Regions from separate parts of the Vibrio ostreae genome, predicted to be linked through region 1. Evidence: predicted binding sites of a transcription regulator. Region 1 holds the regulator's gene; the other holds the start of a gene.

Region 1 (3,141 bases):
GCAGACCAGAGTTCGCCGTGGCCGAGAACCGCGGCTTGCTGCGCTTTGCTCAGTGGTGCGGTCAGTTCTCCCAGTGCGACGAACTCGCCGCTCAGCTCGGTCAGCAGATGGTCTGCGACTTCGCCTTCCAGCAAACCTTCAATCAACTGGACCTGGAACTGGCGCAGGGCCTGCAGCGCTTCGTGCGCGGCGCGGCCATCTTTGTTGAGCGCTTCAAGAAATTCAATCAGGCGGTTGGTGGTTTTACCGGCGGCAGACACCACCACCAGATCGTCGGCCTGAGAGTAGTCACGCAGAATGTGCGCGACCCGTTGATAACATTCCGGATCCGCAAGGCTGCTACCACCAAATTTATGCAGCTGACGTGAAACCGACATTAAAAGGCCTCCTTGGCTTTGGTGAAGGCCTGGTCGAGGTCGGCAATCAGATCGCTCGCATCTTCCAGACCCACCGACAGGCGCAGCAACTGCTGAGAGACGCCGGCTTCGGCCAGCGCTTCTTCGCCCATCGCGCGGTGAGTCATGCTGGCCGGATGACATACCAGGCTTTCCACGCCGCCCAGCGATTCGGCCAGTGAGAACAGCTGCAGTTCACCGACAAAATATTTCAGCTGCTCGAATGAACCGCCGAATTCAAAGCTCAGCATGGAACCAAAGCCAAGCTGCTGTTTCTTGGCGATGTCATGACCCGGATGATTTGGCAGGCTAGGGTGGTAAATCACTTTGACCAGCTCCTGGTTTTGCAGGTAAGCGAGGATTTGCTGCGAGCTCTCTTCATGCACGCGCATACGGGCCCCCAGGGTGCGCAGGCCACGCAAAGTCATGTAGCTGTCAAACGGCGTGCCGGTGGCGCCGATGCAGTTACCCCACCATGCCAGCTCGGTGGCGTGTTCGGCGTCTTTACTGATGATCACACCGCCAATCACATCCGAGTGACCATTGAGGTATTTAGTGGTCGAGTGCACCACGAAGTCGGCACCAAGCAGCAGAGGCTTTTGGTACACAGGGGTCAAAAAGGTATTGTCGACCGCTACCAGAGCACCGACCGCTTGCGCCTGCTGACAGATTTTCTCAATATCCACCACTCGTACCAGCGGGTTAGACGGCGTTTCCAGCAGCACCAGCTTTGGCTTCTGGGCAAAAGCTGCGGCCATTGCCGCGTCGTCAGACTGGTCAACAAACAGCACTTTGAAATCGCCTTTCTTGGCGCGGGTGTTGAACAGACGGTAAGTACCGCCATAGCAGTCATGTGGTGCGATAATGATTTCGCCCGGCGACAGGAATGCCGAGACCCACAGGTTCAGTGCTGATGTGCCGCAGTTGGTGACCACGGCATCCGCACCGGATTCCAGTTCAGACAGGGCTTGTTCTAGCAGGCCACGGTTCGGGTTGCCGGAGCGGGTGTAGTCGTATTTTGGCACTTCACCAAATGCAGGAAAGCCATAGTTGGTTGAGAGATAAATGGGTGGAACAACGGCGTGGTACTGGGTGTCAGATTCAATACCGGTGCGAACCGCGATGGTGGCTGGCTTGCGATTGGTCATGAGCGTTTCCTTTCCTGTCTGGTGTTTCCTGAATGGTTGATTCCCTGAGCTCTGTCACCGAGCGAATCGGGCTACAGAGCGGGCAATGGTAAGCATTGGCATAGCTGCTATTGGGATTTCAAACAATTCCGGGCGATGTGTAAATCCAATTCCGGGGTGAGCGGTGAAGCAAATGTTCACTCCGGTGAATAACATCACACTTTACTGCTCAAAAAAGAAGACGTCAACACTTCTAGACGTCTATATGTCTTTGCTTATGGCAGTAAATCCCGCTAAAATTGAGGTCTTTGAAAAACTCAACTCGAATTCAAATTTACGAAGGTGCGCAATGGCAGACTGGAACGGCGAATATATTAGCCCGTACGCGGAACATGGGAAGAAGAACGAGCAGGTCAAAAAGATCACTGTCTCGATTCCGCTTAAGGTACTTAAAGTGCTGACGGATGAACGTACTCGTCGACAGATCAATAATTTACGTCATGCCACTAACAGTGAACTGCTGTGTGAAGCGTTTCTGCATGCTTACACCGGTCAGCCGCTGCCAACCGACGAAGACCTGCGTAAAGACCGTCCGGATGATATTCCGACCGAGGCCAAAGCGCTGATGACGGCGATGGGTATCGAGTTTGAGGCATACGACGACTAAGTCGCTGTGCACCGCATCAGCATAAAAAAACCCTGGTTACTGACCAGGGTTTTTGCATTGTTAGCTCTCAGATCATTTTTAAGCATCAGGGCATTGTTAACCCGCAAGGATCAACGCTTCCGTCACCGGAGTGTTTATCCGGCATGCTGCTTACTAATCTTGCATATAGTTATGCGGCATCTCGATCCGTGCGACACCAGAGTCAACCGCAGCTTGTGCGACTGCCTTAGCCACGCGGGGCAGCAGGCGTGGATCCATGGGCTTAGGAATAATGTATTGATGACCGTAGGTCAGGCTGTCACTGCCTGCGGCTTGTAGTACGGCTGCCGGCACCTCTTCTTTCGCCAGTTGACGAATCGCTTCGACCGCCGCCAGTTTCATCTCATCATTGATTTCGCTGGCACGTACATCCAGCGCGCCGCGGAAGATGAACGGGAAACACAGCACGTTGTTGACCTGGTTCGGGTAGTCACTGCGTCCGGTGCCCATGATCAGGTCGTCACGCACCGCGTGAGCCAGCTCAGGTTTGATTTCCGGATCCGGGTTAGAGCAGGCGAACACCACAGGCTTGTCAGCCATCAGCTTCAGCGCGTCGGCGGACAGCAGGTTCGGGCCTGATACACCCAGGAACAGATCCGCGCCGGCAATCACATCTTCCAGGGTGCGTTTGTCGGTGTTGTTGGCAAACAGTTGCTTGTACTGGTTCAGATCGTCACGACGGGTGTGGATGACACCTTTACGGTCGAGCATGTAAATCTTCTCACGCATCGCACCGCACTTAATCAGCAGTTCCATACACGCTACCGCTGCGGCACCCGCACCCAGACAGACAATCACACACTCAGACAGTTCTTTGCCTTGCAGTTCAATCGCGTTCAGCATGCCTGCTGCGGTCACGATCGCCGTGCCGTGCTGGTCATCGTGGAACACTGGCACGTCACAACGTTCAATC
Region 2 (3,141 bases), 1.2 Mb from region 1:
TAATTGGCCGCATAGCCGTGCTCGGCACACCATTCAAGATAGGTATTAAGTCGCAGCGCTCCGGTGGTCTTATCTCCCGGGTCGACCCCGATATAAGCAATCCGGTTGAACTGCTGCTGCTCAAGATGAGCCAGCGCCGCGCGAATCACGCCGCAATTATCATAATTAATCGAAGAGACGCTGGCGCTGTCCATCGCAATCACGACGGCGCGATTATGCCATGGCGCCAGACTGACCATATCCAGCCCGGTAAAACCAAACACGATGACCCCGTCAACGTTACGCCTGGCCAGCACCTCGAGATGTTCACTTGTTTTAGCACGGTCGAACTGGCTTTCCATGATCACGACATCGTAGCCATATTGATAGAGTATCGGCAGCATACTGCTGACTGAGCGGTTTTCTGAAGGCGAGTCGAGGCGGGAAATAATCACACCCACCACTTTCTGCCGTCCGCCACGCATCGACTGGGCGGACTTGGATGGCACATAACCGTGTTCGGCAATCACCTGCTCTACTCTGGCACGGGTTTCCGGTTTCACTTTCGGATCCCGAGTCAGAACCCGGGACACCGTCGATTTACCAACCCCAGACAGTTTGGCAATATCCAGAATGGTGAGCTTTTTACTCATAGCAGGTCCAATGCAGTAAACCGGCTTATCAGCCGCGTGACTGCAGATACTCAGGCACGCTGCTGATGCTATCCAGTACAGCATCCGCCAGCGCTTCGCCTTGCTCGGTGACCGGTTTGCCGGTGCGCACCAGAATCTTAGTCCCCACGCCAGCGGCGGCGGCGGCCATCAGGTCTTCTGCTTTATCCCCTACCATGACCGAGTTCGCCATATCGATTTTGAGAAAATCACGCGCCGAGATGAACATCCCCGGTTTTGGCTTACGACAGTCGCAGTCTTCTTTATATTTACCTACGCCATGTTCAGCATGGTGCGGGCAATAATAGATACCATCAAACTCGACGCCGTTGTCAACGAAGTTCCAGTCCATCCACTGTGTCAGCGACAGAAAACGATCTTCACTGAACTTGCCGCGGGCAATCCCCGACTGGTTCGTCACCAGCACCAGCATGTAGCCCATGGCTTTTAGCTTTTTCGTTGCTTCGAACACACCGTCGATAAATTCAAAATCGTGCTCATCATGCACGTAGCCATGGTCAACGTTAATCACGCCGTCACGATCTAAAAACACAGCAGGTTTTGCCAAAATATTGCTCTCAAATAAGGTAGATAACTGGTTTTGATTATACCCGAGTCACCTCAAGATGCGAGTTTGATTGCACCGGTTATCAGCGGGCTCCCCGACAGCGCGCTGAGCCATCATATGCGCCTTATTTCTTTCCCTGCTATTTAATCACTTTCCCGTATTACATCGATCACTTTTTCGGAGTTAAAATTGGCCCATTTAGACGTCTAGACGTCAAAATATCGATTGACTTGATTGTCGATAAACCATAGCATCGTCTCCCCAGTGAGAGAGAGTTCAAAATTTTATACTGTTAATCACGGAAGGGCTCAGGATTATGAGCGTCGTCCGGTTCAGTATCCCTGCACAGGTTTAAACATGATTGAAATTAGTCACGTAAATAAAGTGTTCTACCAAGGTGATAAGGAAATTCACGCCTTGAAGGACATCAATCTTAAAATCGCACAAGGCACAATCTTCGGTGTTATCGGTTCTTCAGGTGCAGGGAAAAGTACTCTGATCCGTTGTGTCAACATGTTGGAAACTCCAACCGACGGCAGCGTGATTGTCGACGGTGTCGATCTGACTAAACTGAATTCAAAACAACTGTCGGAAACCCGCCGTAATATCGGCATGATTTTTCAGCACTTCAATCTGCTGTCATCGCGCACTGTGTTTGGCAACATCTCCCTGCCACTTGAACTGGCAGGCAAAGATGAACAGTACATCGAGCGTAAAGTCACTGAACTGCTGAAACTGGTTGGTCTGGCAGATAAACGTGATACCTACCCGGCTAACCTGAGTGGTGGTCAGAAGCAACGTGTGGCGATTGCCCGTGCCCTGGCTTGTGATCCCAAAGTGCTGCTGTGTGACGAAGCAACCAGTGCACTGGATCCGGCAACCACCCAGTCGATTCTGGAGCTGCTGAAAGAGATTAACCGCAAACTGAACATCACCATGCTGCTGATCACGCACGAAATGGACGTGGTAAAAAGCATCTGTCACGAAGTGGCGATCATCGGTGGCGGTGAACTGGTTGAGAAAGGCAGTGTAGGTGACATTTTCGCCCACGCCAAAACTGAACTGGCGAATAAATTTATCCGCTCAACACTGGATCTGTCGATCCCGGACGATTACCAGGCACGCCTGAATGAGCAGCGCGTGGCAGGCAGCAGCCCACTGGTTCGCCTTGAGTTCACCGGTGCGACTGTCGATGCACCACTGATGTCACAAATCGCACGTAAATATAATATTGATGTCAGCATTCTGAGTTCAGACATCGATTATGCCGGCGGCGTTAAATTCGGCATGATGGTAGCTGAAATTTTCGGCACCGAAGCCGACAGCGTTGCAGCAATGCAATACCTTCGCGATCACAAAGTAAAAGTAGAGGTTCTTGGTTATGTCCTTTGATGTTGTAAGCAGCTGGTTGTCACTCAACGGTGATCTTCTCCTAACTGCAACCTGGGAAACCGTCTACATGGTCGCCGTAGCAGGTATCGTTGGCTTTGTTTTTGGTATTCCTCTGGGTGTGATTCTGCACACCAGCAAGAAAGGCGGATTACTGGAAAACCCACGCCTGAACAAGGTATTGGGTGCTATTGTTAATATCGGTCGTTCGGTACCTTTCTTGGTACTGATGGTCGCTATCATTCCTGTGACCAAAATTATTGTCGGCACCTTTATCGGTACCACAGCCGCCATCGTTCCGCTGACTATCGGTGCTATCCCGTTTGTCGCGCGTCTGATTGAAGGCGCGCTGCTGGAAGTACCAAGCGGTCTGGTTGAAGCGGCTCAGTCAATGGGGGCAACCCCGATGCAGATCATCAGCAAAGTGCTGCTGCCGGAAGCCATGCCAACCATCATTAACTCAATCACCATCACGCTGGTGACTCTGGTCAGCTACTCAGCAATGGCCGGTACTGTCGGTGGCGGTGGTCTGGG

What was found. Region 1 encodes MetJ, which represses methionine synthesis genes. Its sites were predicted from a motif close to TTAGACNTNTANANGTCTAA; they were not measured.
Region 2: metN (methionine ABC transporter ATP-binding protein MetN) is a predicted target of MetJ. The motif match lies at 1,417-1,436, and genes of this name have one in related genera.

The regions. Positions count from the first base shown of each region.
Region 1 covers NZ_CP076643.1:2,994,651-2,997,791, forward strand. The annotation lists gene KNV97_RS19905 (bifunctional aspartate kinase/homoserine dehydrogenase II) at 1-377, opposite strand, end outside; gene KNV97_RS19910 (O-succinylhomoserine (thiol)-lyase) at 377-1,543, opposite strand; gene metJ (met regulon transcriptional regulator MetJ) at 1,872-2,189, shown strand; gene KNV97_RS19920 (malic enzyme-like NAD(P)-binding protein) at 2,343-3,141, opposite strand, start outside.
Region 2 covers NZ_CP076643.1:1,836,375-1,839,515, forward strand. The annotation lists gene treR (trehalose operon repressor TreR) at 1-632, opposite strand, end outside; gene gmhB (D-glycero-beta-D-manno-heptose 1,7-bisphosphate 7-phosphatase) at 661-1,218, opposite strand; gene metN (methionine ABC transporter ATP-binding protein MetN) at 1,576-2,610, shown strand; gene KNV97_RS14500 (methionine ABC transporter permease) at 2,600-3,141, shown strand, end outside.